3 regions of the Mumia flava genome follow, and region 2 is predicted to be linked to each of the others. Evidence: predicted binding sites of a transcription regulator. Region 2 holds the regulator's gene; each other region holds the start of a gene.
What was found. Region 2 encodes HrcA, which represses chaperone genes, less so after heat shock. Its sites were predicted from a motif close to TTGGCACTCGNNNNNNNCGAGTGCCAA; they were not measured.
Positions count from the first base shown of each region.

Region 1 (10,415 bases), on a different contig from region 2:
CTCCAGACTCGGGCGACCAAGGACCTCGGTGGCTCCGCGCTGCGCCAGATCCGCGCATTCCTCGTCCGCAGCTTCGACGGCGATCTCGGCGCCGAGGACTGGGAGCACACCCTCGGTGGCACCCACGTGCTCGCGTACCGCTCGGGCGTGCTCCTCGGGCACGCGTCCGTCGTCACCCGGACGCTCTGGATCGGCACCCGCTCGTACGCCACCGGGTACGTCGAGGGTGTGGCGGTGGCGGCGACGCGGCGCCGGCGCGGCCTCGGGACCGCACTCATGGGCGAGGTCGCCCGCCTGATCGAGGACGGCTACGACCTCGGCGCGCTCGCGTCGACCGATCTGGCTCTGCCGTTCTACGGCGCCGCCGGGTGGATCCCGTGGCGCGGGCCGACGTCCGTGGTGCGGCCCGACGGCTCGGCGGTGCGGACGCCGGAGGACGACGGGTCGGTGTTCGTCCTGCCCTGTGGCCACGTCCTGGACGCGAGCGCGCCCATCAGCTGCGACTGGCGTCGCGGTGACGTGTGGTGAGCCCGGCCGCCATCGCGTCGGCGACCTCGGCGGCGGCGGCCGCGCTCTCGCCGCGCAGCCCCTCCACGACGCCGCGACGGTCTGCTTCGGAGCGGTTCTGACTCAGCTTCGCCTTCGCCTCGACGGCGTCGACCTGGATCTCGACCCCGACGATCGCCCGCAGCTGCTGGTCGACGAACGCGTCCGGCGCGTCGGTCACGTCCCACACGGGCGTACGGGTGCTCTCGTGGTGCCGGGTGAGCCGCGTGACGGCGTCGCGGACCCAGTCGGGGTCGTCGTGGACCCTCACGGTGCCGCGCAGGTGGACGGCCGAGTAGTTCCAGGTCGGGACCACGCGGCCGTGCTCGCGCTTCGTCGCATACCAGGACGGCGACACGTACGCCTGAGGACCGTTCACGACCATCAGCGCCGCGGCGTCGTCCACGATCGTGCGCCAGTGCGCGTTGGCCCTCGCCATGTGGGCGACGACCCGGGACTCCTCACGCAGCCACAGCACCGGCAGCAGCGTCGACTGCGGACGACCGTCCGCGTCGACGGTGACCAGGTCCCCGGCGCCCACGGCCGCGACCAGGGCATCGATCTCGGCCGCATCGTCCAGCGCGTTCGGGCGGGGCACGTACATGCGACCACGGTACGCGGCGGGACGGACGGGGCAGGGCCGGCAGGGGAGGGCCGGACGCGACGGAGCCCCGTCGATCCGTGAGGACCGGCGGGGCTCCGTGCTGCGAGCGTGCGCTCGGGTTCCGATCAGGCGATCAGAAGCCCATGCCGCCCATGTCGCCCATGCCGCCGTCCGGCATCGCCGGAGCAGCCTTCTCGGGCTTGTCGGCGACGACGGCCTCGGTGGTGAGGAACAGCGCCGCGATCGACGCGGCGTTCTGCAGCGCCGAGCGGGTCACCTTGGCCGGGTCGAGGATGCCCTCGGCGATCAGGTCGACGTACTCGCCGGTGGCCGCGTTGAGACCGTGGCCGGCCGCGAGACCGGACACCTTCTCCGCCACGACGCCGCCCTCGAGGCCCGCGTTGACCGCGATCTGCTTCAGCGGGGCCGAGGCCGCCGCCTTCACGATCTGGGCACCGGTGGCCTCGTCGCCCTCGAGCTCCAGCTTCTCGAACGCCGCGGCGGTCGCCTGGACGAGCGCCACGCCGCCACCGGCGACGATGCCCTCCTCGACGGCGGCCTTCGCGTTGCGAACGGCGTCCTCGATGCGGTGCTTGCGCTCCTTGAGCTCGACCTCGGTGGCCGCGCCGACCTTGATGACGGCCACGCCGCCGGCCAGCTTGGCGAGGCGCTCCTGGAGCTTCTCGCGGTCGTAGTCCGAGTCGGAGTTCTCGATCTCGGCACGGATCTGGTTGACGCGACCGGCGATCTGGTCGTCCGAGCCGGCGCCGTCGACGATCGTGGTCTCGTCCTTGGTCACGACGACCTTGCGGGCCGTGCCGAGCAGCGACAGGTCGGCGTTCTCGAGCTTGAGACCGACCTCCTCGCTGATCACCTCGCCACCGGTGAGGATGGCGATGTCGGCCAGCATGGCCTTGCGGCGGTCACCGAAGCCCGGAGCCTTGACGGCGACGGACTTGAACGTGCCCTTGACCTTGTTGACGACCAGGGTGGCCAGCGCCTCGCCCTCGATGTCCTCGGCGATGATCAGCAGCGGCTTGCCCGACTGCATGACCTTCTCCAGGACCGGGACCATGTCCTTCACGCTGGAGATCTTGGAGTTGACGATGAGGATGTAGGGATCCTCGAGCACCGCCTCCATGCGCTCCGGGTCGGTGTAGAAGTACTGCGAGATGTAGCCCTTGTCGAAGCGCATGCCCTCGGTGAGCTCGAGCTCGAGCCCGAAGGTGTTGCTCTCCTCGACGGTGATGACGCCTTCCTTGCCGACCTTGTCCATCGCCTCGGCGATGATCTCGCCGACGCCGGTGTCAGCAGCGGAGATCGCGGCCGTCGAAGCAATCTGCTCCTTGGTCTCGATGTCCTTGGCCATCCCGAGCAGCTGACCGCTGATCGCCTCGACGGCCTGCTCGATGCCGCGCTTCAGCGCGATCGGGTTGGCGCCGGCGGCGACGTTGCGCAGGCCCTCACGGACCAGCGCCTGCGCCAGGACGGTCGCCGTGGTCGTGCCGTCGCCCGCGACGTCGTCGGTCTTCTTCGCGACCTCCTTGACGAGCTCGGCACCGATCTTCTCGTACGGGTCCTCGAGCTCGATCTCCTTGGCGATGCTCACGCCGTCGTTGGTGATCGTGGGGGCGCCCCACTTCTTCTCGAGCACGACGTTGCGGCCCTTGGGGCCGAGGGTCACCTTGACGGCGTCGGCGAGGGTGTTCATCCCGCGCTCGAGGCCGCGCCGGGCTTCCTCGTTGAATGCAATGGTCTTCGGCATGTCTCCCGCGATTCCTCCGCGTAGAGGTGGATGGGCCAGGCGATGCCCGCGACGGACGGCCCGCGTCCGCGACGATCCCTTCTCGCCGCGACCTTCGAGCCTCATCGGTCTGACCCGATTCGTACCTAGCACTCGTACGAGACGAGTGCTAAGTCCAGTTTTAGCACTCGGACCTGACGAGTGCAAAGGTGGGCCGTCCGGGTTTGACCCGGCACGCCTCGCCTTCCTAGGGTGCCTCACGTCCACGCGGGAGCCCAGGCACGGGCTGAGAGGGGGCTGACGCCGCCCCGACCGCCGAACCTGATCCGGGTCATGCCGGCGAAGGGAGTCGGAGTGTCGCCGTCGGTGTCCCCCACCCAGGCGGGTTCTCGCCCGCGCTCACCCGCCGGGCGCAGCCGTACGTCGGTCGCGGTGGTGGGCGCCGGGATCGTCGGGCTGTCGTGCGCCTGGCGGCTGGCCGAGCACGGGCACGACGTGACGATGTTCGACCCCGCACCCGGGCAGGGCGCGTCCTGGGCCGCGGCCGGGATGCTCGCGCCGGGGGGCGAGGCGTGGTTCGGCGAGGAGGCGCTGCTGGCGCTCGGGACGAGCTCGCTCCGGCGGTGGCCGCGGTTCGCCGCCGACCTGGGGAGGACGAGCGGGCAGGATCCCGAGCTTCGTCGAGCAGGGACGCTGCTCGCGGCCGCCACCGGCGACGACGCCTCGGACGTGGAGCGGTCGGTCGCGCTGATGCGGCGGCACGGGATCGCGGTCGAGCCGGTCGGGCGGCGCGAGCTCCGGCGGCGCGAGGGCGCGCTCCACCCGGCACTCCACGGCGCGTACGCGGTGCCGGGTGACCACAGCGTCGACAACCGGCGCCTCACCGCCGCACTCCGTGAGGCGGTCCGAGCACGCGGCGTCGAGCTGGTCGCCGACCACGCCGACGTGGTCACCACGGACGGCACGGCGGAGGGGGTCAGGACCCGTTCCGACGGGCGTACGCATCGCGCCGACGTGGTCGTCGCCGCGGGTGGGGCGCGGCTGCGTGAGACGACCGGGGTGCCGCCCGCCCTCGCAGACGCGGTCCGGCCCGTGAAGGGTCAGATCCTGCGGGTACGGGGCGGCGCGGGACTGCTGAAGCACACCGTCCGGGCGCTCGTGCGCGGCACGGGCGTGTACCTGGTCCCGCGCGACGACGGCGAGATCGTCGTCGGCGCGACGACCGAGGAGGTCGGGTACGACGAGGACGTGACCGTGGAGGCGGTCCACGACCTGCTGCGGGTCGCGGTCCAGGTCGTCCCCGAGCTGCGGGGCTGCCGCTTCACCGACGCGGTCGCGCGGCTGCGACCGGGGACGCCGGACAACCTTCCGCTCGTCGGACCGGCCGACGTGCACGGACTGCTCGTCGCGACCGGCCACTACCGCTCCGGCGTCCTCCTCGCGCCCCTGACGGCCGACGCGATCGTCGCGCACGTCGAGGGGCGACCCGATCCGATGCCCGAAGCCGACCCGCGGCGCATCGCCCGGCGCACGGCCGCCAGCCCTACCCCCAGTCCCGCAACCCGAGGAGAACGATGAGCGTCCAGGTCAACGGCGAGGACCGCGACCTCGCCACCCCGATCACCGTGGCCGACCTTCTGGTCGCGCTCGCGCTGCCGCGCCGTGACGTCGCGGTCGCCGTCGACGGAGCGGTCGTGCCACGGTCGACGTGGGAGTCCGCGATCGTCGACGAGGAGTCCGAGGTCGAGGTCGTCACCGCGGTCCAGGGCGGGTGAGCGCGATGTCCGACGACCTCGAGATCGCCGGCGCCTCGCTGCGCAGCCGGTTGTTCCTCGGCACGGGCGGGATCGCGTCGCCGAGCGTCCTCGCCGCCTGCCTCGCCGCCAGCGCCACCGACCTCGTCACGGTCGCGATCCGCAGGGTCGGTCCCGACTCGCCAGGATCGATCCTCGAGGTGGTTCGCGACCACGGCGCACGCATCCTCCCGAACACCGCCGGGTGCCACACGGCGCGCGAGGCCGTCCTCACGGCCCGCCTGGCCCGCGAGGCGCTCGGGACGGACTGGGTGAAGCTCGAGGTGGTCGCCGACGACGACACCCTGCTCCCGGACGTCGTCGAGCTGCTCGACGCGGCCGAGACGCTGGTCCGCGACGGCTTCACCGTCCTCCCGTACACCAACGCCGACCTGGTCACCGCACGCCGGCTCGCCGACCTCGGGTGCGCGACCGTGATGCCGCTCGGAGCACCGATCGGCTCCGGACTCGGGATCACCGACCCGCGAGCGATCGCTGCCATCTGCGACGCCGTCGACGTCCCGGTCGTGCTCGACGCCGGGATCGGGACCGCATCCGACGCGGCGCTCGCGATGGAGCTCGGCTGCGACGCCGTCCTCGCGGCGACCGCGATCACCCGGGCGGAGGATCCCGTACGGATGGCGACCGCGGTCGCCTCCGCGGTGCGGGCGGGGCGGGATGCGAAGCTCGCAGGGCGGATCCCGCGGCGCGAGTCCGCTCTCGCCTCGAGCCCGACCGAGGGACTCGTCGGCACCGGGTGAGCGGCGGCCCCGACCACCGCGTGCACTGAGCGGGGTGCAGTCTGCGTAGCCGGCTACGCAGACCATCACTCGGCACCGAAGGTTGTCCCAGCCAGGTGAGGGTCTGCCCAGCCGGCTGGGCAGACCGTCGGCGGCTCAGCTCGGCGCGTCGGCGTCCAGGGCGGTCGGGGCGGGGACCGAGGCCTCCAGCTCGGCGGCGACCTCGCCGAGGCTGGCCAGCACCCGCGCGACTGCGGCGCGCGCGGCACGATCGGGTCGCGCCAGCGCGTAGACCTCGCGGCCCGCGCGGACACCCCCGAGCTCGAGCGCGACCAGCCCACGTGCCGTGGCGACGCTGGCCGAGCCTCGCGGCAGCAGTGCGATCCCTTGGCCGGCGGCCACGAATGCCGCGACGACGTGGTTGTCGGCGAAGCGCTGGACGACCTCGATCGGCGATCCGCCGTCGGCGAGACCACGCAGCACGGCGTCGAAGGGGAATCCGTCGGGGACGCCGATCCACTTCTCGTCGGCGAGCTCCGCGGGCTCCACCCGACCGCGGCCGGCGAGCCGGTGGTCGGGCGGCACCACGACGTCGAGCGGCTCGCGCAGCAGCGGCGTGACCGAGAGCCCGAGGAAGCCGGCGTCCGGGACACGCTCGACCGAGTGGGCGATCACGAGGTCGTGGTCCGCGGTGATCGCGGCGAACTCGTCCTCCGCCAGGTCGAGGTCACGGAGCCGGAGCGTGATCGCCGGGTCGGTCTTGGCCAGGCGGGTCGCGAGGGCCGGGAGCAGCAGCTCGGCCGCGCTCGGGAACGCGCACACGCTGACCTCGCCGACCGCCGAGCCACGGAACTCGTCGAACCGTGCCCGGGCCCGTTCCAGGACCTCCGCGATCTCGACCGCCCCCTCGGCGAGCACGCGCCCGGCATCGGTCAGACCGACCCCGCGACCTTGCCGGACCACCAGCGGCGCGCCCATCTCCCGCTCGAGCGACTTGATCTGCTGCGACACCGCGGAGGGCGTCCGGTACGTGGCCGCGGCGACGGCGGTGACGCTGCCCCGCTCGGCGAGCTCACGCAGCAGGGCGACCTTCTCGACGTCGATCGGATGGGTTCCGGAGGGGGAATTCATGTAGCCAGTCTACAAGATGGGTTCAGATCTATTCGCTTGTGCTTCACGATGTGGGATCGGATGCTGGAGCGCGTGACTCCACGCGACCGCCTGCTCGCCGCGCTCGTCGCGACCGCCTGGGGCGTGAACTTCCTGGCGATCGACGCCTCGCTGCAGCACTTCCCTCCGTTGTTCCTGGTCGCCCTCCGCTTCGCGGTGCTCGCCGTGCCGGTGGTGCTCCTGGTGCCGCGGCCCGACGTCGAGCTGCGCTGGCTCATCGGGTACGGGGCGGGCTTCGGCATCGCCCAGTTCGTCTTCCTGTACGCGGGGATGGCCGCGGGCATGCCCGCCGGACTCGCCTCGCTGGTCCTGCAGGCCTCGGCGCCGTTCACCGTTGTGCTGGCAGCCGCCCTCCTCCGGGAGCGGCTCAGCGGACGCCAGGTCGCGGGGATCCTGCTCGCGGTCGCGGGGCTCGCTCTGGTCGCGTGGCAGCGGGCGCAGATCGCCGCGCTCCTGCCGGTCGTCCTCACCCTCCTCGGCGCACTCGGCTGGGCCTTCGGCAACCTCGCGAACCGGCAGGCCCGACCCAGCCGACCGCTGCACCTGGCCTTGTGGATGTCGGTCGTCCCTCCCCTGCCGATGCTGGCGATCGCGCTCGCCGTCGAAGGGCCGGCGCGGATCGGGACGTCCCTGTCCACCGCGTTCACGATCGACGCGCTGCCTGCGATGGTCGGCCTCGCGTACACCGTGCTGATCGGCACCGTCCTGGGGTCGGGACTGTGGACGGCGCTGATGGCGCGCTACCCGTCGAGCACCGTGGCGCCGTTCTCCATGCTCGTGCCCGTGGTCGGCATGTCCACAGCCGCCGTCGTGCTCCACGAGCGCCTGCACGCCCTCGAGCTGGTCGGCGCGGCCGTGGTGATCAGTGGTGTGCTCCTCGGCTCCAGCAAGAGCCGCACGTCACGCCGCGTCCCCGATCTGCTCCCCGAGCCCGCCCCGGAACCCGCTCCGGACGCCGGCACCGACCCGCGACCGGACGACGACCCCGGGCCCGCGCACGAGCCGAGCGCCCCGACGACGCGGCTGCGATCGTGAGGCCATGAACGACGACTATCTCGCGATCAACCGCGCGATGTGGGACGACCGCGCCGCCGCCCACGCCGCGTCGGTCGACTACGACCTCGACCGCTACCTCCGTGACCCGGACGCGATCAGTGACGTGGTCCGCTTCGACGTGCCCCGGCTCGGGTCGATCGACGGGCTGCGGACCGTCCATCTCCAGTGCCACATCGGGACCGACACCCTCAGCCTCCACCGTCTCGGCGCACAGGTCGTCGGTCTCGACCTCTCCCCTGCGTCGCTGCGCGAGGCCCGTTCGCTGGCCGAGCGCGCCGGCGCCACGATCGACTACGTCGAGGGCGACGTGTACGACGCGGTGCGGCTGCTCGGCGCCGAGCGCTTCGATCTCGTCTACACCGGGATCGGCGCTCTGCTCTGGCTCCCCGAGATGGACCGGTGGGCCGCCACGGTCGCCGGGCTGCTGTCGCCGGGCGGACGGCTGTTCGTCCGCGAAGGGCACCCGATGATCGGGACGTACGAGGTGGTCGACGGCGCGGCCGTCTCCCGGTACCCGTACTTCGCCACCGGCGAGCCGCTGGTGTTCACCGACGACGAGACGTACGTCGAGACCGACCTCCCGCTGCAGGGGCTGGAGAGCCGCGAGTGGACGCACTCGCTCGGCGAGGTGGTCGCGGCTCTGCTGCGTGCGGGGCTGACGCTCACAGGCCTCGACGAGCACGACTCGGTCCCGTGGCCGGCGCTGCCGGGCCTGATGGCGCCGCACCCGGTCCACCCCGGCGAGATGCGGCTCGCCGACCACCCCGAGCGGATGGCGGCCAGCTTCACGCTCCGCGCTCGCAAGCCTGCCTGAGGCGTACGAGCCCGGCTCCCCGAACGCACAACGGGCCCGCCGCCACCGGCCCGACCGGTGACGACAGGCCCACAGGCTCGTCCTGGGGTCAGGTCAGACGGCCCCGCCGGCCACGGCCGGGATGATCGAGACCTGCTGGCCCGCCGGGATCGCCGTGTCGAGCCCGTCGGCGAACCGGATGTCCTCGGTCCCGACGTAGACGTTGACGAACCGCCGCAGAGCGCCCGTCTCGTCGACGACCCGCGCCTTGATGCCCGGGTAGTCGGACTCGAGGGCGTCGATGACCGAGGCGACCGTGTCGCCCTCGACGCTCACCTCCGAATCACCCTTCGTGTAGGTGCGCAGGATCGTGGGGATGCGGACGGAGACGCTCATGATGTCCTCTCAGCGGGTGGTGGGGTCTCGATCGCTCGCTACGCTCGCGCCTCGACCAGCGGGAAGGAAGAGGCTCGCGCCTCGACCAGCGGAACGTGGATCAGGCCAGGTCGGCAGCGACGAAGTCGGGGTAGCTCGGGTCGATGGTCGCGGCGGGGCCGACCCGGTCGGCAACCGCGTCGAGCGTCTTGAGCCCGTCGCCGGTGTTGAACACCACGGTCTCGGCGTCGGGATCGAGCTGTCCGGTCTCGAGCAGCTTCTTGAGGGTCGCGATCGTGACGCCGCCGGCCGTCTCGGCGAAGATCCCCTCGGTCCGCGCCAGCAGCTGGATCCCGTCGCGCACCTCGTCGTCGGAGACGTCCTCGACGGCACCACCGGTGCGCCGGCAGGTGTCGAGCACGTACGGGCCGTCCGCGGGGTTGCCGATCGCCAGCGACTTGGCGATCGTGTCCGGCTTGACCGGCCGTACGACGTCGTGGCCGTCCCGGAACGCCTGCGCGACGGGCGAGCACCCGGTCGCCTGGGCGCCGAAGATCCTGTACGGGGTGGGCTCGACGAGACCGAGCTCGCCGAGCTCGGTGAAGCCCTTGTCGACCTTCGTCAGCTGCGAGCCCGACGCGACCGGGATCACGACCTGCTCCGGCAGCCTCCAGCCGAGCTGCTCGGCGGTCTCGTAGGCGAGCGTCTTCGAGCCCTCGGCGTAGTACGGACGGACGTTGACGTTGACGAACGCCCAGTCCTCCTCCTCGCCGGCGATCTCGGACGCGAGCTTGTTGACGTCGTCGTAGTTGCCCCGGACCGCGACCAGCGTGCCGCCGTACACAGCGGTGGTGATGACCTTCGGCCGCTCGAGGTTCTCGGGGATGAACACGACGCTGCGGATGCCGGCGCGAGCCGCGGCCGCGGCCACGGCGTTGGCGAGGTTGCCGGTCGACGGGCACGCGAGCACGGTCTTGCCCAGCTCGCGGGCCGCTGACAGCGCCACGGCCACCACGCGGTCCTTGAACGAGTGCGTCGGGTTGCCGGAGTCGTCCTTCACCCAGAGCGTCTTGATCCCGAGCTCGCGCGCGAGGTTGTCGGCCTTGACGAGCCGGGTGAATCCCGGGTCGGTGTTCGGGATCGCCGCGATGTCGGCCGGCACCGGGAGGAGCGGCTGGTAGCGCCAGATGCTCTTCGGGCCGGCCTCGATCTGCTCGCGGGTGATCGTCGGGAAGTCGTACCTCACCTCGAGCGGACCGAAACACTCGATGCACGCGTAGAACGGGCCGAGCTCTTGACGCGCACCGCAGGCGCGACAGGTCAGGCCCACGGCATTGCCGAAGGAACGACGGGTGGTGGTGGGGACGTCCAGGGTGCTCGCGCTCACGAGGCCTCCTCTGTCATCTCTCCCGCGGACGACCTTCGCCGCGAGACGGATTTGGCACCATGCCGCGCGTCGGCCTCGCCTGGTCGCGAGCTACGCACGGTGGTTGCCGGGGCTTCGTCGGGCCGTTCCCTCCGCCCCTCTCGATGAGCTGTGACCAACTGTAGGCAGGCGTCTCACATACCGTCCAATCGGTCCGGCATCCGAGAC
Region 1 covers NZ_PGEZ01000001.1:1,280,474-1,290,888, forward strand. The annotation lists gene CLV56_RS06065 (GNAT family N-acetyltransferase) at 1-528, shown strand, start outside; gene CLV56_RS06070 (FMN-binding negative transcriptional regulator) at 494-1,150, opposite strand; gene groL (chaperonin GroEL) at 1,284-2,915, opposite strand; TPP riboswitch at 3,152-3,259, shown strand; gene thiO (glycine oxidase ThiO) at 3,261-4,472, shown strand; gene thiS (sulfur carrier protein ThiS) at 4,469-4,669, shown strand; gene CLV56_RS06090 (thiazole synthase) at 4,675-5,448, shown strand; gene CLV56_RS06095 (LysR family transcriptional regulator) at 5,584-6,558, opposite strand; gene CLV56_RS06100 (EamA family transporter) at 6,631-7,632, shown strand; gene CLV56_RS06105 (class I SAM-dependent methyltransferase) at 7,637-8,467, shown strand; gene CLV56_RS06110 (ubiquitin-like small modifier protein 1) at 8,561-8,842, opposite strand; gene thrC (threonine synthase) at 8,943-10,208, opposite strand; SAM riboswitch class I at 10,219-10,358, opposite strand.
Region 1: groL (chaperonin GroEL) is a predicted target of HrcA. The motif match lies at 3,041-3,067, and genes of this name have one in related genera.

Region 2 (10,415 bases):
CAGCGCTTCACGGAGCTCGGTGCAGTGCGGTGGGCGGCCCGGGCGGCCGCCGAGCTCGAACGGGTCGCACCGGGCCGCCGGCGCGGCGAGCTCACCGCGACCGAGCGGGCGGTGGGACGGCTCGTCGCCGAGGGACGTCGTAACCGGGAGATCGCCGAGGCGATGTTCGTGAGCGTGGCGACCGTCGAGGCGCACCTCACGCGGATGTATCGCAAGCTGCAGATCCGGTCACGCAGCGAGCTGACCCGCCTGGTCGCGGACGGCGAGGTCGAGGTCGAGCCCGTTCCCGAGGACGGCGCGGCGGGGAAGGTCTAGGGAAAACCCTCTGGTTCGCCCGGCCCGCCGTTCCTAGGTTGAGACGACCGACCGCAGCAGGGACGTCGCGTCGAGCGCCCCTGATCCGCGACCACCGTCCACACACGAACGGATGCATCACCGTGCGCAACGCTCTGCCCATCCTCACCGCCACCGCAGGACTGCTCGCCACGACCCTCGTCGTCGCAGCCCCTGCCACCGCCGCCGACGTCAACCGACCACCGCTGCGCACGATCAGCGGCCCCAGCACGCTGGTGTACAACCCCGAGGGGATCGCCCGCGACACGGCGGGTCGCCTGTTCGTCGGCACCATCGGCCGCACCGCGGTCTTTCCACCTCATGTGTCCGGTGACGTCGCGCCGGTGCGGACGATCGCCGGCTGGGGCGCGGGCGTGGCCTTCGACGCCGACGGGTACCTCTACGTCGCCGGCAGTAACGAGGTCCGGGTGTACGCGCCCGGCGGCGGCAACAACCCGACGCCGGTCCGCACGATCTCCGGCCCCGACACGCTCCTCGACCGCCCCGTTGCAGTCGCGGTGGGTCCGTCCGGCTGGATCTACGTGGTGAACTCGCTCGACGACTCGGTGACGGTGTACCGCGCGGGCGCCGACGGAAACGCGCGGCCGGCGCGTCGCATCGCCGGCGGACGGACCCGCATGGACTACCCGTCGGGAATCCTGCTCGCCCGTGAACGCCTCTACGTCTCCAACACGGGCAACGACTCGATCAACCAGTACGGCAAGAGCGACGACGGCAACGTCGCTCCGACTCGCAGGCTCCGCGGCAGCCGCACCACCATCGACGCGCCGAAGGGTCTCGCGACCGATGACCAGCACCGGCTCTACGTCGCGAACTACTCCCACGACACCGTCGCCGTCTTCGACCCCCGGAGCAGCGGCAATGCGCGGCCTCTGGCTCGTCTGCGCGGGCCCGCGACTCAGCTCGACGGACCCCACGGCCTCCTCGTCGACCCGCACAACCGGGTGGTCGTCGGCAGCTTCGTGGGGAACCACGTCGCGACGTTCCCGCCGCTCTTTCGCAGAGCCGCCCGACCGGGCAAGGTCGGCAGGCTCAAGGTCAAGGGCTCGCCGCGGGCCAGGAAGTGGAAGGTCGACTGGACGAAGCCGTCCAGGACCGGCCACGCCCGCATCGACCGCTACTCGGTCGTGGTCAGGAAGCGTGGCCTGACCGTGCACAAGGAGACTCGGCGCACCTCGGCGGCCCGCCTGACCCGCGGGGAGCTCCGCCGAGGCGGACGACTGCGCCTCGGTCGCTACAAGGTGACCGTGCAGGCACGCAACATCAAGGGCTGGGGGCCCGCCACGACCAAGACGTTCCGCGTCCAGCGCCGCTGACGACGGTCGCTGACGAAACGGGGGGACCAGACATGACCATCGAGCTCGCCGAAGGGCTGCCGGACGCGGTGCCGCCGGAGCAACGTGCCGCGCTGCGCCGGCTGGGGATCTGCACCCTGGCCGACCTGGCGGCGTACCCGCCAGCCCGGCACGCCACCACCCTGATGGCGGCGGAGTCCCAGGACGCGCTGGACCCGGGGGTGCTGCGGTGCTACGTGCGAGCCGATGCGACCGTGCCCGCGGACGGCCTGGGCAGCATGCCGGCGCGTGCGCTGCGTGCCGTCTCGGCGGGCACCGCCGAGGTGCTCGCCGACGCGTTCGGGCTGACGACGGTGGCTGAGCTCGCCGCCTGGCCTCCGTTCGTCGCCGTGACCACCGATCCCGCACCGACGTCCGAGGCGGTCTTCTTCGAACGACCGTCCGCTCCGCCGGGGCTGATCCCGCAGCCGGCCGGGAGCACGCACACGGCGATCCGGCTGAGCAACTACGTGCGCGAGGTCCGGCGCGAGTTCGCCGACCACGAGCTCGTCTACCGCGCCGACCCGGACGAGCCGATGCCCCCCGAGCAGCTGCTCGACGCGTTCGTGCGAGCCCGCCTCGAGGTCAGCTTCGGCTACCTGGCCCTGCTGAAGCAGCGCTGGCTCACCGCGGGCACCCACCTCGGCGACGTGCTGCACAGTCTCGCGCTGGCTCCTGGGGAGTCGCGCAACATCGCGTTCGTGGACTGGTTCCAGAGGCAGACCAGCCGCCGTGACGAGACCACCACTGCAGAGGAGCGGCTCGAGAGCGAGATCCTGCAGACGCGTGCGATCAGCGAGGTCGTCCGAGCGACGGCGCAGGAGCATCTGGTCGGCTCGACGGAGATCGACGCGACCACCAGGGTCAGCGGCCAGGGTCTGACCGGGGGTACGGGTGGCGGGGCTGCACGGTCGGGGACGGCCGCAGGCGGGATCGCTGCCGACCTCTCCTCGTTCGGCCTTCCGCTGGGCGCCTCGGGTTCCGCGGCAGGGGGCAACGTGCTGTCATCGGCCCACGCGCTGGGCGGCAGCCTCGTACACGCGCAGGGGACCGTCCAGGGCGTGATCCAGTCGGAGACCCGCGGTGAGCGCGAGGTGCTCGGCGACCTCGTGCAGAACATCTCCGACGCCACGGCGCAGAACTCGTCGAACGTCAGATCGCTGATGTCGACCGTGGTCGTCGAGGACGACCAGCGCGGCCGACAGCGCGCCCGTACGCGCAACGTCACCAACTACAACCACTCGCACGCGCTGACCGTGCACTACTTCGAGGTTCTGCAGCGCTACCTGGTCGACACCCGGGCGACCCGCCTGACCCCGGTCCTGTACCTGCCCTTCCGACCGCTCGACTTCACGATCGACGTGGTCGCCGAGTACTGGCCTCTGCTGCGCCGAGGGGTTCGGGAGACGGCGCCGGCGCGATTCGCGCAGTGGGACGACGTCGTGAAGAGCTTCTCGCCGACCGATGCGGCCTTCGACCTCACGGGCGAGCTGAGCATCGACCAGGTGACGATCGATGCCGTCGACCGGGTGGACGGGCGGATCGAGGTCGAGATGACCGAGACGAACCCGGACGTGAAGTTCACCGTGCCGATGGTCGACCTCGAGCCGATGGTCGACCTCGAGCTCGACGGACGGCTGACCTACCTGTCGTACCCGGTGCTGCTGCAGTCCCACCAGAGCGCCAGCGCCTTCGGCTCGGTCTCCTCGGTCCCGTTGGACGAGGACGTCGCGCTGCGGATCGTCACGCCGCAGATGCGGGAGCGCTTCCGGGACGCGCTGAAGTCCGCGATCGACCGCGCGAACCGGGTCACCGTCGAGGTGGACGGCCTCGAGTTCGACGAGATCGGCGCCGGCAGCAACCGGACGAAGATCAAGCGGGACGTCGATGCCGGTCAGTACCGCCTGCTCAACCCGAACGAAGGTGTCGACCTGGAGCTCGAGATCGAGTTCGTCGTCTCCGACCAGCACGGCAACGAGCAGGTCGTCCGGCGCTCGGTGACCACCACGCTGACGTTCTCGCAGCTCGAGGGCGAGATCGACCGGACGCTCCTCGACGTCTCCGAGGCGATCATGACCGATCTGGCGACGATCGCGGACGTCAACCCGTTCGCCGAGATCGAGGACATCGAGGAGCACTTCCGGTTCTACAAGTACGGCTACACCAAGTTCCTGCTCGCCTCGCTGGAGAAGGAACAGCTCATCGACGTGGTCGAGCACCTGCGGGTCCAGAGCGGCGCGTCGTCCCAGCCGCTGACGCAGCTGATCGACCCGAGCCCCCTCGCGATGGTCGACAACCAGCTGATCTTCCGACTTCTGGAGCCGATCGAGAGTTCTCGGGGGCTGGCCGAGAGCGTGTTCAACCACAGCATCCTCGTCGGCCGGTCGGGCGACGACCTGCCCGTCTTCGAGGTCCGAGGAAGCGGCAGCAGCCGTGAGTCGGTGCGGGGCGGGCGTACGGTCCAGCTGCACTCGCTGAGCGGACAACGTGCGGCCGGTGCCACGCTGGACCTGGGAGCCGAGGTCGGGCTCGAGGTAGAGGTCGGGTTGACCCCGCTCGCCGACGGACGGTTCCCTGTCACGGGGCGGCTCACCACGCAGGAGACCGTCGGTCGCCGGGTGACGACGGTGCAGCGCGACCTGGCGGGGACCGCGGCGTCGCCCGATGCGGCCCGCCTGGAGCTGCAGGTGCGCACCGCGAGCCTGGACGACCGCGACGTGCTGGACGACCTCGTCGTCGTGGTCGATCGCGACCTCGAGCCGGTCCCCGACCTCGGCCTCGATCAGGAGGTCGGCCAGTATCTCGAGCAGATCGACGCGCTCGAGTCCCGGGTGCGCGAGAACCCGCGGAAGCAGGTGGTCCACCTGCCGACGGCCGGAGTCTTCGCCGAGGCGATCCTCGGCCGCTCGAACGCCTCGGAGTACGTCGACCCGCGTCGCTTCTACCACTGGCAGGACTCGCCGATCCCGCACCAGGCGCCGCAGATCCTGCCGGTCGACCTCAACGTCGACCGTGCCGGCGAGGTCGCCGGCGACCTGGATCCGACGATGCCCGAGAGCACCCTCGAGGTGGCGAGGCCGCTGCTGTTCCCGATGCCGACCGGGCTCACGTCCGCGCTCGACGCAGTTCGCGACGGCTCGATGTTCGCCAACCTGTCAGGGCAGGACCAGCTCACCTCGGTGCTCGGGAACCTGTCGCAGGTCGCGAGCCAGACGGCCCAGCTGGCCGGCCAGCTGTCCGGTCAGGCGGCCGCGGACGCGCTCGACGCCGCAGTCGCGCTCGGCCAGCAGGTCGCCTCGCTGACCGGCGGTGCACTCGACGACCACCTCGCATCGCCTCCGGAGACGCCGACCCAGAAGGCCGCGGCGCTCAACGAGCTCGACGCCATCGGGGCACGGCCGACCCCGGAGGGTCCGGTCTCGACGGTCGACTCGGCGAAGGGGGACGCGATGGGCACGCCGCTGGACTGCGGCGACCACACCGACGGCGGCGGCGGTGGGACCGGCGGTGGTGACGGGACCGACGGTGGTGACGGGACCGGCGGTGGTGGTGACGGCGACGGCGACGGGACTGACGGCGGGGGCGCGGGTGACGGTGGTGACGGCGATCCGGAGCTGCTCGACGGCACCCTGCGGATCACGTCCGCGCTCCCGTCGCCCTACGCGTTCGCGCGTGCCGACGTCCTCCAGGTCGTCGAGGATGCGATCCCGGACTCGGTCGGCGAGGACGTTCGGGACCTGTACGAGACGATCCGGGACCTGGTGGTCGACGAGGACGCGTCGGACGACGAGAAGGCCGCCGCCGCGGCCGCGGTGCTCTCGAAGGCGAAGGGGGCGGGCGCCGGCACCGTCGTGGGACTGATCGCCGACCTCGCGACGTCCGACGCGACGGTCTCGCTGCTCGAGGACATCCTCGTGCTGCTCTACGACCTGGTGCACACGCTGGCGTTCCCGCACGTCGGGTTCGAGCTGGGCGGCGAGCGGGGGACCTGGACGCAGGTGGAGTTCGACGTCCGCAAGCGGCGCGGCGAGGCTCCCACGGTCGTCCGACGCACCCAGTACCCGTACTGCACCACGTCCTACCTGCTGGGCGGAGACGTCGTCAACGTCGAGCCGAACCCTCCGTCGTGGGCCGCGGAGGACCTGCGCGGCGCCGTGCAGGTCTGGTCGGAGGAGAAGCCTGCCAGCGACTTCACCTGGGTGCTGCTGGACTTCTCCGACCGGGTTGTCATCGACATCGAGAGCACGCAGAGCGTGATGATCGACCCGAGCTCGCTGCTGTCGGCGATGAGGGCGTACGCACGACAGCGGATCGTCGACCACATGGAGGCACGCAGCGAGGCGGCGACCGAGGCGCTCGGCGAGGCGGTCAAGGACCTCGTGGGCGACGGGTGGCTCGTCGATCTCGTCGAGTTCGTCGTCAGCGGCGTGCTCGATCTGCAGACCCTGATGGCGACCGTGGGCTTCGACCTGATGAGCCTGATCTTCCTTCCGCAGACGCTGGTGGTCGGCGAGATCCGGGTCGAGAGCACGCTCTCGCTCGCGGCCGAGCTGTCGTACCGCAGCACCGGGACGCCGGGCTGGGAGCTCGCGGTGCGGGGCCGGCGGTCCCAGTTCCCCGCGCTGGCGGTGTCGTTCGACAACGAGCAGGGCCGTGTCGACGTCGATGCCGGGACGGCCCACCCGCAGGGCTTCTACAGCCTGCTGCTCCTCGACGACGTGGAGATCCAGGTCGAGCCGCAGGACCTGTCCTCGTCCGCTCGGGTCAGCGGGTGACGAAGTCGATCAGCTCCTCGACCCGGCCGAGCAGGGCCGGGTCGAGGTCGGTGTAGCTGCGTACGGAGCCGAGGATCCGTTTCCACGCCTGCGCGATGTCGGCGTGGTTGCGGTGCGGCCAGCCGAGGCTCTGGCAGATCCCGTGCTTCCACGGGATCGAGCGCGGGACGGTGGGCCAGGCCTCGAGCCCGAGCCGCTCGGGCTTGACCGCCTGCCAGACGTCGACGTACGGGTGCCCGACGACGAGCACGTGCTCGCGGTGCGGGCCGCGGGTCACCGTGGACGCGATTCGCGCCTCCTTCGACCCGGGGACGAGGTGGTCGACGAGCACGCCGAGGCTGCGTCCGGGGCCGGGCCGGAAGTCCGCGACGACGCTGGGGAGGTCGTCGACGCCCTCGAGATACTCGACCGCGACGCCCTCGACCCGCAGGTCGTCGCCCCAGACCTTCTCGACCAGCTCGGCGTCGTGCCGGCCCTCGACGTAGATCCGGCTCTCGCGGGCGACCCGGGCCCGGGCGTCACGGACGACGGTCGAGCCCGAGGCTGTCCGGGTGGCGCGCTGCGGGGCCGTGCGGGCCGGCGCGCTCAGGACGACCGGGCGGCCCTCGAGCAGGAATCCCGGTCCGAGCGGGAAGGTGCGCCGCCGGCCGTGCCGGTCCTCCAGCTCCACGGTGTGCAGGTCGCGGTCGGTCCGGACCACGGCGCCGCAGAAGTCGGTCTGGACCTCCTCGACCACCAGGCCGACCTCGGCGACCGCGTCGACCGAGCGTCCGCGCGGGGGCTTGCGCCAGTCGCCGGAGAGGACGTCGGATCCGTAGCGGTCGTGACTCACCCGGGCACCGTAGCCGAGCGCGTCGGCCGTACCGGGCCGCGACACACGGGGTGTGCCCGAGTGCTGGTCCGGCTCGCTAGACTGGCACTCAGGATGCGAGAGTGCCAAGCGGTACGGCCCGCGCCGCACGAGCGCCGCGGGACCGCGCCGCGCGGCGACCAGCCGTGCGGCCCGTGCCGTACGAGAATCAGCAGGACGACCGGAGGGTGGTGAGCACCGTGCTGGACGAGCGCAAGCTCGCTGTCCTCCGCGCGATCGTGGAGGACTACGTCGCGACGCAGGAGCCGGTGGGTTCCCGCGCGCTGGTCGACCGGCACGGTCTGGGCGTATCGCCGGCGACCGTGCGCAACGACATGGCCGTGCTGGAGGAGGAGGGCTTCATCGCCCAGCCGCACACCAGCGCCGGGCGCATCCCGACCGACAAGGGATACCGGCTGTTCGTCGACCGGCTCGCGACCGTGCAGCGGCTCAGCGGCCCGGAGCGCCGGGCGATCGAGTCGTTCCTCGAGGGCGCCGTCGACGTCGACGACGTGGTCCAGCGGAGCGTGCGGCTGCTCGCGCAGCTGACCCATCAGGTGGCGCTCGTCCAGTACCCGACGCTCACCCGCTCGACCGTGCGGCACGTCGAGGTCGTCCCGCTCGACGGGACCCGCGTGCTCGTGGTGCTGATCACCAGCTCCGGCCGGGTCGACCAGCGGATCGTCGAGCTTCCCGAGGTCCTGGGGGAGGAGCTGCTCACCGACCTGCGTGCCCGGCTCCTCGGCGCCGCGCTCGGCCAGCGGCTCTCCGACGCCTCGACGTCGGTGGCCGACCTGATCGAGACCTTCCGCCCGTCCGAGCGGCCGCTGGTCACGGCGATCGTCACGACCTTGACGCGTGCGTTCTCCGACGAGCGCGCCGACGAGCGGGTCGCGGTCGGGGGCGCGGCCAACCTCGCGCGCTTCGGCACGGACTTCGAGACGTCGGTGAAGCCGGTGCTGGAGGCGCTGGAGGAGCACGTGGTGCTGCTGAAGCTGCTCGGCGAGGCGACGTCGCCGAGCACCCTGACCGTCCGCATCGGCGCGGAGGGTCCCTACGAGGAGCTCGCGACGACCTCGGTGGTCGCGACCACCTACGGCACGGAGATCGAGCCGCTCGCCACCCTCGGCGTGGTCGGCCCGACCCGGATGGACTACCCAGGCACGATGGCGGCGGTACGCGCGGTGGCGCGCTACGTCGGCCAGACCTTGAGCGACTGAGGCCCGCAGGGCACCGGACGAGACGACGACTAGGACACGATGAGCCAGGACTACTACGAGACCCTCGGGGTGAGCCGCCAGGCGACGCCGGAGGAGATCAAGAAGGCCTACCGCAAGCTGGCGCGCAGCCTGCACCCCGACGTCAATCCCGACCCGGACGCGCAGGAGCGCTTCAAGAGCGTGACGGTGGCCTACGAGGTGCTGTCCGACCCCGAGAAGCGTTCGCTGTACGACCGCGGCGGCGACCCGATGGGCCACGCCGGCGGTGGCGGGTTCGGCTCGGGGTTCACGTTCAGCGACATCATGGACGCGTTCTTCGGCGGACAGGGCACCCAGCGCGGTCCGCGCGGGCGTGCGCGGCGCGGCAACGACGCGTTGATCCGGATCTCCGTCGACCTCGCCGAGGCCGCGTTCGGGACGACCCGCGAGCTCAAGGTCGACACCGCCGTGGTCTGCGAGCGCTGCCACGGGCAGGGGTCGGCCGACGGCGCCGAGCCGGTCGCGTGCCACACGTGCCGCGGCAGCGGTGAGGTCCAGCACGTCCAGCGCTCGTTCCTCGGCGACATCCGCACGGCACGGCCGTGCCCCACCTGCGCGGGCTACGGCACGGTGATCACGAACCCGTGCGAGGAGTGCGGCGGTGACGGACGGGTCCGTTCGCGCCGGACCCTGACCATCAAGGTCCCGCACGGCGTCGACAGCGGCACCCGGATCCAGCTGGCGGGTGAGGGCGAGGTCGGACCCGGCGGCGGGCCGGCCGCCGACCTCTACGTCGAGGTCGAGGTCGAGCCGCACCAGGTCTTCACGCGGCGCAAGGACGATCTGCACTGCGACGTCCGGGTGCCGATGACGGCTGCGGCGCTCGGGACCCAGGTCGTGCTGCCGACCCTCGAGGCGGACACCGGCGTCGAGGGCGACGACGCCTCGCTCACGTTCGACATCGCGGCCGGCACCCAGTCGGGGGAGTCGATCACGCTGCGGGGCCGCGGTGTCCCGCACCTGCGCGGCGTGGGTCGCGGCGACCTGGTCGTGCGGGTGGTGGTCGAGACGCCGACGAAGCTCGACGAGGCGCAGCGCGACCTGCTGACCCAGCTCGCCCAGGCGCGCGGGGAGGAGCGGGTCGAGGCCGAGTTCGCGGCGCCGCACCGCGGCGTGTTCACGCGCCTGCGCGACGCGTTCCGCTGATCTCGGCCCGGTGCGTTCGTACGTACGCCCTCGTCACGTGGACGGCCGAGGTGCGGCGCCGGGAGCGGAGCGTCCGAATCGTGCTCGCGCAACGTCGGAGGCGCCGCCTACCATGGAGGGGTCCCGTCCGGTCGATGAAGGAGTTCTGCCCCCGAGGGGGCGCCGATGACTACGCCTGAGCCTCTCCAGCACACGGTCACGATCCCCGCGAGCATCCCGATGGTGGCCCTGCTCGGACCCGCCGACGAGTTCCTGCGGCTGATCGAGGCCTCCTTCGATGCCGACGTGCACGTGCGTGGCAACGAGATCGCGATCCGGGGGACCGCCGCCGAGTCGGCGCTGATCGAGCGGCTGCTCGGCGAGCTGGTCACGATGATCCGGACCGGCCAGGGCCTGACCCGCGAGACGATCGAGCGCAGCATCGCGATCCTGCGCACCGAGACCGAGGAGCGTCCGGCCGACGTCCTCAGCCTCAACATCCTGTCCAACCGTGGGCGCACGATCCGCCCGAAGACCCTGAACCAGAAGCGCTACGTCGACGCGATCGACAAGCACACGGTCGTCTTCGGGATCGGGCCGGCGGGCACCGGCAAGACCTACCTCGCGATGGCCAAGGCCGTGCAGGCGCTCCAGGCCAAGGAGGTCAACCGGATCATCCTGACGCGACCGGCGGTGGAGGCGGGCGAGAACCTCGGCT
Region 2 covers NZ_PGEZ01000002.1:575,838-586,252, reverse strand. The annotation lists gene CLV56_RS16860 (ATP-binding protein) at 1-315, shown strand, start outside; gene CLV56_RS16855 (NHL repeat-containing protein) at 438-1,670, shown strand; gene CLV56_RS16850 (hypothetical protein) at 1,703-6,463, shown strand; gene CLV56_RS16845 (DUF3097 domain-containing protein) at 6,453-7,295, opposite strand; gene hrcA (heat-inducible transcriptional repressor HrcA) at 7,514-8,533, shown strand; gene dnaJ (molecular chaperone DnaJ) at 8,573-9,718, shown strand; gene CLV56_RS16830 (PhoH family protein) at 9,884-10,415, shown strand, end outside.

Region 3 (10,415 bases), on a different contig from region 2:
CGAGGTGCTTGCGCAGCGTGCGGCCGTAGTAGCGGGCGGTGAGCGCGACGTGGAGGACCTCGTCGAACGCGTGCGCCCGCGCCTTCCCCGCCTCCCACTGCACGAGATCCATCAGCTCGTCCGCGTGGTCGAGCACCGCGTCGTGCAGGTCGAGCAGGAGCGATGCCCGGTGGTCCAGCTCCGTACGCGCCCAGCTCCGCTGAACCGTGCGGGCCTCCTCGAACCCGGCCTCGACGTCGGCGACGTCCGAGAGCGGGATGCTCGCCACCGGCTGACCCGTGAACGGGGCCTCGGTCGTGACCGACCGGCCCGACGTCGCGCGGAGGCGGGCCGTGAGTGTGCGGACCCGAGCGGGATCGAGGGCGAACGCCGCGGTGGGGTCGTGCTCCGGGTCCGCCGGCAGAGCCGAGACGTCGGAGCGGCGGGGATCGTGGGCAGCCATGCAGATCACTGTAAAACGCCGGAGACCCGGTGGCTACCCTCCGGTAACGAAATGCATCACAATCGATGACACATCGTGACCGTCGCGATCACTCCCGCGACTCGACCGGCGAGGTGGCGAGCAGGTCGCTCCCTACTCGACGACGACCGCGACGCGCTGGAACTCCTTGAGCTCCGTGTACCCCGTCGTCGCCATCGCGCGGCGAAGGGCGCCGATCAGGTTCATCGTGCCGTCCGGGACGGTCGACGGCCCGAAGAGGACCGACTCGAACGACCCGACCCGGCCCAGGTCGATGCGCTGACCACGCGGCAGGTCCGCGTGCCAGGCCTCGGCGCCCCAGTGGAAGCCGCTGCCCGGCGCCTCCTCGGCCCGCGCGAACGGCGAGCCGACCATCACCGCGTCGGCACCGCACGCGATGGCCTTCGTCAGGTCGCCGCTCCGCCCGACCGAACCGTCGGCGATCACGTGGACGTACCGGCCGCCCGACTCGTCGAGGTAGTCCCGACGGGCCGCGGCGACGTCCGCGACGGCACTCGCCATCGGCACCGCCACCCCCAGCACCTGCCGGGTCGTGTGCGCCGCACCGCCACCGAATCCGACGAGCACACCGGCGGCACCCGTGCGCATCAGGTGCAGCGCCGCCTGGTGGGTCGCGCACCCGCCGACGATCACCGGCACGTCGAGCTCGTAGATGAACTCCTTGAGGTTCAGCGGCTCGGTCTGGCCGGACACGTGCTCCGCCGACACCGTGGTCCCGCGGATCACGAACAGGTCGACACCGGAGTCGACGACCGTCTGCGCGAACTGCTTGGTCCGCTGAGGCGACAGTGCGCCCGCGACCGTCACGCCCGACTCACGGATCTGCCGCATGCGCTCGGTGATCAGCTCGGCCTTGATCGGCTCGTCGTACATCCGCTGGAGCTTCAGCGTCGCCTCGGCGGGCTCGAGCCTGGCGACCTCCGCGAGCATCGGCCGGGGATCGTCGTAGCGAGTCCAGAGGCCCTCGAGGTCGAGCACGCCCAGGCCGCCGAGCTTGCCGAGCAGGATCGCCGTCTCGGGCGACATCACCGAGTCCATCGGCGCTGCGACCACCGGGATCTCGAACCGGTAGGCGTCGATCTGCCAGGCCGTCGAGACCTCCTCAGGATCGCGCGTACGCCGGCTCGGGACGATCGCGATGTCGTCGAACGAGTAGGCCCTGCGTCCGCGCTTGGCTGCGCCGATCTCGATGTCCATGCAGGCAGTCTAGTGACGGCGCCCACCCTCAGCCGCAGGCGTACGGGGTGCGCTGCGGGGCGTACGTCGCGGAGCCGGCGCGGGGTGCGCGTCAGCCGCGCGCGTAGTTCGGTGCCTCGACCGTCATCTGGATGTCGTGCGGGTGGCTCTCCTTGAGCCCGGCGGCGGTGATGCGGACGAATCGACCCTTCGTCTGCAGGTCCGGGATCGTGCGGGCTCCGACGTAGAACATCGACTGGTGCAGCCCACCGATGAGCTGGTGCGCGACGGCGCCGACCGGTCCGCGGTAGGCGACCTGGCCCTCGATCCCCTCGGGGACGATCTTGTCGTCGGAGGTGACGTCGGCCTGGAAGTAGCGGTCCTTGGAGTACGACTTCTTGCCGCGCGACGACATCGCAGCGAGCGAGCCCATCCCGCGATAGCTCTTGAACTGCTTGCCGTTGACGAAGATGAGCTCGCCCGGGCTCTCCTCGCAGCCGGCCAGCAGCGAACCGACCATCACGCTGTCCGCGCCGGCGACGAGGGCCTTCGCGATGTCGCCGGAGTACTGCAGGCCGCCGTCGCCGATCAGCGGGACGCCCGCGGGCTTCGTGGCCCGCGCCGCGTCGTGGATCGCCGTCACCTGCGGCACGCCCACCCCGGCGACGACGCGCGTGGTGCAGATCGAGCCGGGCCCGACCCCGACCTTGACCGCGTCGACGCCTGCCTCGACGAGCGCCTTCGCCCCTTCGTACGTCGCGACGTTGCCGCCGATCACCTGGACGTGGCTCATCGCCGGGTCGGCCTTGACCCGGCGCACCATCTCCAGCAGCGCCTTCGCGTGACCGTGCGCGGTGTCGACGACGAGAACGTCGACCCCGGCCTCGACGAGCGCACCCGCCCGCTCCCACGAGTCACCGAAGAACCCGACCGCAGCCCCGACCAGCAGGCGACCGTCGCCGTCGTAGCTGGCGTCGGGGAACTGCTCGGACTTCACGAAGTCCTTGACGGTGATCAGACCCCGCAGGTGCCCGGACTCGTCGACGAGCGGGAGGCGCTCCTTCTTGTGCGCCCGCAGCAGCTCCGCCGCCGCGTCACGGCCGATGCCGACGGGGCCCGTGATCAGCGGCATCGGCGTCATCACCTCGCCGACGGTGCGGGTCGCCCACTCGGCCACCGGGACGAAGCGCAGGTCGCGGTTGGTGACGATCCCGAGCAGGGTCTCGTCACCGTCGACGACCGGGAGTCCCGAGACGCGGTACTCGCCGCACACCTCGTCGAGCTCCTCCAGCGTCGCCTTCGGGCTGATCGTGATCGGGTTGCTGATCACACCGGTCTGCGTCCGCTTGACGAGGTCGACCTGGTAGGCCTGGTCGGCGACCGAGAGGTTGCGGTGCAGGATCCCGATCCCGCCCTGGCGCGCCATCGCGATCGCCATCCGGGCCTCGGTCACCGTGTCCATCGCCGCCGAGATCAGCGGGACGCGCAGCGAGATCTCGCGCGTCAGCCGGGAGGTCGTGTCGACCTCGCTGGGGATCACATCGGTCTCACCCGGAAGGAGCAGGACGTCGTCGTACGTCAGCCCGAGCGGGGCGAACATCTCCGGCACACCCGCAGCGTTGAGATCCATGGCGTCCTTCCTCGTGCTCCCGACTGCTCCCATCGTAGCGACCGGGGAAGCGAGACCGGACTGCCGGAACCGCGGAGGAACTCAGTCGTCGTGACGGTCGCGGCCGCCGCGTCCCCGACCGTCACGATCGCGGTCCGAGTCGTCGCCGCGGATGGACTCGTCGTCGTCACGATCACGGCCGGGCTCGTCCGCCTCCGGGTCGTCGTCCGACCACCACGGGAAGTCCGGCCACTCCCACTCCGGCGGGCCCTCCCGGTCCTCTCCGGGTGTCGGCGAGGTCCCTGGTGGCTGCGTCTCGGGAGGGGAGGTCTCCGGCGATGGCGTGGGTGCGGAGGGGCGGTCCGGTCGCGCGGGCCCGCCGGACCCGGGTCGGTCCTCCCGGCTGCCTTGGCGCGACACCTCCACCGGCTCGTCCACGCTCAGCGCATCGGCCGACCCCCGTCCGGCGAGGTGCTCAGGCGGCGGGCTAGCAGTCGGGGGTGGGGTCGCGGTCGACGGGAGGCGGTCGGCGGCCGTCGGCGACCCGATGTCCTCACCGACGCCGACGGCGTGCTTGACCACGAAGTGCAGGGGGGCCACCGGGTTGCCGGCGACCGCTTGGCTCACGCCCATCGCGAGGACGCAGGCCGCGCCGCCCACGAGGACGGCAGCGCGACGTGTCCGTGCCGGCGCCGGAGAACGCCGGTGCCCCGGCCGCGTCGACCGGATCGGCACCACCACGTCGGTCTCCGGCCCGGCCGCCTCGCCCACGGAGGTCGGCACCGTGTCGATCACCTGCGTGCGCCACGCCGCGAGGCCGTCGAGCAGCGGGTCGTCGCCGACCGGCTCACCGCGCCCGAGCGCATCGAGAAGTCGGTCGGTGTGCTCCAGCGGATCGTGCTCGCTCATGCCGTCACCTCCCCCCGGGTCGCGCGACGGTTGAGGTGGAGCTCGCGGAGCCGCTGGAGGGCCCGGTGCTGAGCGATCCGTACGGCGCCCGCCGACATCCCGAGGGTCAGGCCGACCTGGGTCGCCGGCAGTCCCAGCGCAACCCTCATGACGAGGACCTCACGCAGCCGGGTCGGGAGCGAGTCGAGCAGGCTCATCACGTCCTCGACCTCGAGCCGCTCGAGCACGTCGTGCTCCGGGGAGGGGACGGAGTCGGTCTCCGGAACCTCGTCGAACAGCACGACGGGCATCCGGTGGTGCGTCCGCTGGGCGTCGGCCACCTTGCGACTGCCGATCGCGTACACGAAGGCCTCGAACGGGACGCCCTGGTGGCGGTAGCGCGGCAGGGCCTCGAGCACGGCGATGCAGATCTCCTGGGCGACGTCCTCGGCGAGCTGGCGCGACGCGCCGTACCCGGCCAGCCGTGCCCGGCAGTAGCGCTGCGCGGCAGCCCGGACGGCACGCATCAGCTGGTCCATCACGAGGTCGTCGTCGAGCGCGCGGCGAGCGAGCTCGGTGAGATCCACGTCGGAGTGAGCGTCCATCGCGAGGAAGGCTCCCGGGGGCGAAGCGGTCGGTTGAGGATACGTTCCCACGTCTTCGCTGCGACGCGCCAGCGCTTGGCGAAATCAGGTCGGCCCGCCCCCGGTGACCGGGAGCGGGCCGACATGATGCGGAGCAGGACGCAGGTCAGTGCTGGTGACCCTCGTCCTCGTCCTCGGGCTTCTCGACCACGAGCGTCTCGGTGGTGAGCAGCATCGCGGCGATCGAGCCGGCGTTGGCGAGCGCGGAGCGCGTCACCTTCACCGGGTCGAGCACGCCCTGGCCGACCAGGTCGCCGTACTCGCCGGTCGCGGCGTTGTAGCCGTCACCGGTCTCGCGGACCTTCGCGACCACGACGTAGCCGTTCTCGCCGCCGTTCTCGGCGATCCAGCGCAGCGGCTCGACGGCCGAGCGGCGCACGATCGACACGCCGACCGCCTCGTCGCCGACCAGACCGAGGTCGTCTCCGAGCACCTCGACCGCGGTGACGAGGGCCGAGCCGCCGCCGGCGACGATGCCCTCCTCGATCGCGGCCCGGGTCGCCGAGACGGCGTCCTCGATCCGGTGCTTCTTCTCCTTGAGCTCGACCTCGGTCGCAGCACCGACCTGGATCACGCACACGCCGCCGGCGAGCTTCGCGAGACGCTCCTGGAGCTTCTCACGATCCCAGTCGGAGTCGGTGGACTCGATCTCGGCCTTGATCTGGTTCACGCGGCCCTCGACGTCGGCGTCGTCGCCGCCGCCGTCGATGATCGTCGTGTCGTCCTTGCCGACGACCACGCGACGCGCGCGTCCGAGGTCCTCGAGCCCGATCTGGTCGAGCTTGAGGCCGAGGTCGGGGGTGACGACCTGGGCGCCGGTGAGCACCGCGATGTCCTGCAGCATCGCCTTGCGACGATCGCCGAACGCCGGCGCCTTGACGGCGACCGAGGTGAACGTGCCGCGGATCTTGTTGACGACCAGGGTGGACAGCGCCTCGCCCTCGACGTCCTCGGCGATGATGAGCAGCGCCTTGCCGGCCTGGACGACCTTCTCCAGCAGCGGGAGCAGGTCGTTGACCGACGAGATCTTGCCCTGGTTCACCAGGATGTAGGGCTCGTCGAGCACCGCCTCCATGCGGTCGGTGTCGGTCACCATGTACGGCGACAGGTAGCCCTTGTCGAACTGCATGCCCTCGGTGAAGTCGAGCTCGGTGCCCATGGTGTTGGACTCCTCGACGGTGATGACACCGTCCTTGCCGACCTTGTCGAAGGCGTCCGCGATCAGCGAGCCGATGTGCGGGTCGCGCGCGGAGATCGTGGCGACGTGCGCCATGTCCTGCTTGTCGTCGACGTCGCGCGCGAGCTCGAGCAGACGGTTCGAGACGGCCTCCACGGCCGCGTCGATGCCGCGCTTGAGCGCCATCGGGTTGGTCCCGGCGGCCACGGCACGCAGACCCTCGTGGACCATCGCCTGGGCGAGGACCGTCGCGGTCGTGGTGCCGTCACCGGCGATGTCGTTGGTCTTGGTGGCGACTTCCTTGGCGAGCTGAGCGCCGAGGTTCTCGAACGGGTCGTCGAGCTCGACGTCACGGGCGACGGTGACACCGTCGTTCGTGATCGTCGGCGCGCCCCACTTCGAGTCGAGCACGACGTAGCGACCCTTGGGGCCGAGCGTCACCTTGACGGTGTCGGCCAGGGTGTCGACGCCGCGCTCGAGCGAACGACGAGCGCCCTCGTCGAACTCAAGAATCTTGGGCATGGGTTCCTCTTCGTGTCTCGTCCGGCCCGTCGCACGGGCCGTGGTGGTCGGGCCCCAGCCAGCCGCGTACGGCGGAGGCTGGGGCGCCCGGTCGTCTTACTTCTCGATGACCGCGAGGACGTCGCGCGCGGAGAGGATGAGGAACTCCTCGCCGTCGAACTTGACCTCGGTGCCGCCGTACTTGCTGAAGATGACCTTGTCGCCGACCTTGACGTCGACCGGGATGCGCTCGTCGCCGTCCTCGTTGAAACGGCCCGGGCCGACCGCGAGAACCTCACCCTCGGTGGGCTTCTCCTTGGCGGTGTCCGGGATGACCAGACCGGATGCGGTGGTCTGCTCCGCGTCGAGAATCTTGACGACGATACGGTCCTCGAGCGGCTTGATGGTGACCGACACTTGTCGACCTCCCCTTTCGGTGTGACCCCGGTGGTGAGTCGGGGGGATTCGTCCAATCGAGGTGCTCGTCGCACGCCGTCGCGGGGATCGTGCGGCAGTGCACCATTTAGCACCCACCATACGAGAGTGCTAACGCCTACCGTAGGTCGGGGCTGGCACTCGGTCAACCAGAGTGCCAATCCGTCGCACGTCCGGTCCGGCTGGGAGACTGAGTGCCATGGACGTCGCCACCTTCGAGCGCCTGCAGGGCGACGACGGTCGCAGCCTGATCGAGACGATCAGGACCTCCGCGCACACCGACGACCTCGCTCTCGGCACGGCGCTGCGGCGTGCCGGGCACAGCCCCGAGCTCGTGGCCGCCGCGATGTCGCAGGTCGCCCTGCGGCGCCGCGCCGAACGCAAGCTCGGCCCCGACGCCGCCCGGATGTGGTTCACGCCGGAGGCCCTCGAGCAGGCGACCCGCGCCACGGTGGCACGTCACCGCGCCGAGCGTCTCGTCGGCTGCGCACCCGGGGTCGTGATCGACCTCGGGTGCGGGATCGGGGCCGACCTGGTGGCGTTCGGGCGAGCCGGCGCCGACGTGCGCGGCATCGAGCAGGACCCGCTCCGGGCCGCCATGGCGCGCGCGAACATCGAGGCCCTCGGACTGCGGGCCACGGTCGAGGAGGGCGACGCGACCCGGGTCGTACCCGACCCCGACGACACGACCTACGTCGACCCGGCACGCCGTACCGCCCGGGGCCGAACCTTCGACCCGGGAGACTTCTCCCCGCCGTGGGACTTCGTCACCGGCCTGCTGACGGGGCGCGGCGTCGTCAAGACGATGCCCGGGATCGCTCACGGCGCCGTACCCGACGGCGTCGAGGCCGAGTGGGTCAGCGACGGCGGCGACCTGGTCGAGGCGTGCCTGTGGGGACGACCGTACGCCGGAGCGCGCCGCCGGGCGACGCTTCTCGACGGGGACCGCGTGGCGACGCTGACCGAGGCCGATGCCGTCGAGCCCGTGGTCGGCGAGCCCCAGGACTGGTGGTACGAGCCGGACGATGCCGTGATCCGGGCCGGTCTCGTGACCGCGGTGGCATCGATCGTCGGGGGATGCCTCGTCGACGAGCACATCGCGTACGTGTCGGCCCCGCAGCACGTCGTCACGCCGTACGCGACGGCCTATCGGGTGCTGGACGAGCTGCCGTACCGCGAGAAGGCGCTGCGTGCCGCGCTGCGCGCCCGCGACGTCGGGACACTGACCGTCAAGAAGCGCGGCGTCGGGGTCGACCCGACGGCGCTGGTCAAGCGGCTCGGCCTGCGCGGCACGACCACGGCCACGGTGGTCCTCACCCGGGTCGACGGGCAGGGGCGCGCGTTTCTGGTGGAGCGGACGACCTCGACGTGAGACACCGGTGGCGAGGCCCTCAGGACCTCGCCACCGGCGCTCAGCCGCGCATCATGCGCTCAGGATCGGACTCAGCGGAGCCCGAACTTCGGGCCGTGGCCGAGGCACTCCCACAGCTTGCAGGCGATCCACTTGAGCCACGTCCAGATCGACGCGTGCTTGCCCGGCTTGGGCCCGCACTTGTCGGCCGGCGGCTCGGTGACCTCGTCGACGGTCACCGTCACGGTGCCGGTCGCCTCGGCCTGACCGTCGGACACCGTGTAGGTGAAGGTGTCCTCACCGGTGAAGTCCGCCGCCGGGGTGTAGGTCACGTCCGGACCGTCACCCGAGACCGAGCCGTTGGACGGCTGGCTGTAGGTGTAGGTCAGGTCGTCACCATCGGCGTCCGCCCCGTCGAGCGTCACGTCGACCGCCACGCCCTCGTCGGTGCTGGCGGACACGTCACCGGCCGTCGGCGGCGTGTTCTCCACGACGACCTCGTTCACGGTCACGGTGACCGTGCCCGTCGCCTCGGCCTGACCGTCGGAGACGGTGTAGGTGAAGGTGTCCTCACCGGAGAAGCCGGCCGCCGGCGTGTAGGTCACGTCCGGACCGTCACCCGAGACCGAGCCGTTCGCCGGCTGCTCGTAGCTGTAGGTCAGGTCGTCACCATCGGCATCCGCCCCGTCGAGCGTCACGTCGACCGCCACGCCCTCGTCGGTGCTCGCCGCCACGTCACCGGCCGTCGGCGGCGTGTTCTCCACGACCACCTCGGTCACCGTCACCGTCACGGTCCCGGTCGCCGTACCGCCGTTGCCGTCGTCCACGGTGTACTCGAACGAGTCCTCACCGAAGAACCCGGCCGCCGGCGTGTAGGTCACGTCCGGACCGTCACCGGACACCGAGCCGTTGGACGGCTGGGTGTACGAGTACGTCAGAGCATCACCGTCGGCGTCCGCGCCGTCGAGCGTCACGTCGACCGCCGTGTCCTGCTCCGTCGACGCGGCCACGTCGTTCGCCGTCGGCGGTGTGTTGACCGCGACGTCGCTCACCGTCACGGTGACCGTGCCGGTGGCCGTACCACCGTTGCCGTCGTCGACGGTGTACTCGAAGGAGTCCTCACCGTCGAAGTCCGCCGCCGGGGTGTACGTCACGTCCGGACCGTCACCGGACACCGAGCCGTTGGCCGGCTGGGTGTACGAGTACGTCAGCTCGTCGCCGTCCGCGTCCGCGCCGTCGAGCGTGATGTCGACCGGGGTGTTCTCGTCGGTGGAGACCGAGACGTCGCCCGCGGTCGGCGGGGTGTTCACCGCGACGTCGTTGACCGTGACGGTCACGGTCCCGGTGGCCGTACCACCGTTGCCGTCGTCGACGGTGTACTCGAAGGAGTCCTCACCGTCGAAGTCCGCCGCCGGGGTGTACGTCACGTCCGGACCGTCGCCCGAGACCGAGCCGTTGGCCGGCTGGGTGTACGAGTACGTCAGCTCGTCACCATCGGCATCGGCCCCGTCGAGCGTGATGTCGACCGGGGTGTTCTCGTCGGTCGACGCCGAGACGTCGCCCGCGGTCGGCGGCGTGTTGTCGGCGACGTCGGCGACCGTCACGGTCACCGTCCCGGTGGCCGTACCACCGTTGCCGTCGTCCACGGTGTACTCGAAGGAGTCCTCACCGAAGAAGTCCGGGTCCGGGGTGTACGTCACGTCCGGACCGTCACCGGAGACCGAGCCGTTGGACGGCTGCGTGTACGAGTACGTCAGGTCGTCACCGTCCGCGTCCGCGCCGTCGAGCGTGATGTCGACCGGCGTGTCCTCGTCCGTGCTCGCCGCCACGTCGCCGGCCGTCGGGGCGGTGTTGCCCTCGACGATCGGGATCGCACCGAAGACGTCCGACTCGCTCGTGATGGTGCAGTCCATCGTGACCGCGCCCTCGCCACCGATCAGGCCGCCGCTGGCGTTGAGCAGCGACGCGGTGATGGTGAAGGCCCCCGGCATGTGGATCACCGCGTCCGTCGGGAGGACGATGTCGGGGTACTCGGCCTGGGACGGCACGGTGATCGGGGGCACGTCCCCCTCGGTCGGGATCAGCCACGGATCACCGACGTTCGGCGGGACCGGGCTGAAGGGCGCCGACAGGTTCTCGATCGGGTACACCAA
Region 3 covers NZ_PGEZ01000001.1:2,815,939-2,826,353, reverse strand. The annotation lists gene CLV56_RS13180 (succinic semialdehyde dehydrogenase) at 1-442, opposite strand, end outside; gene CLV56_RS13175 (GuaB3 family IMP dehydrogenase-related protein) at 575-1,678, opposite strand; gene guaB (IMP dehydrogenase) at 1,770-3,287, opposite strand; gene CLV56_RS13165 (hypothetical protein) at 3,369-4,175, opposite strand; gene CLV56_RS13160 (sigma-70 family RNA polymerase sigma factor) at 4,172-4,759, opposite strand; gene groL (chaperonin GroEL) at 4,905-6,497, opposite strand; gene groES (co-chaperone GroES) at 6,594-6,893, opposite strand; gene CLV56_RS13145 (class I SAM-dependent methyltransferase) at 7,111-8,283, shown strand; gene CLV56_RS13140 (Ig-like domain-containing protein) at 8,355-10,415, opposite strand, start outside.
Region 3: groES (co-chaperone GroES) is a predicted target of HrcA. The motif match lies at 7,046-7,072, and genes of this name have one in related genera.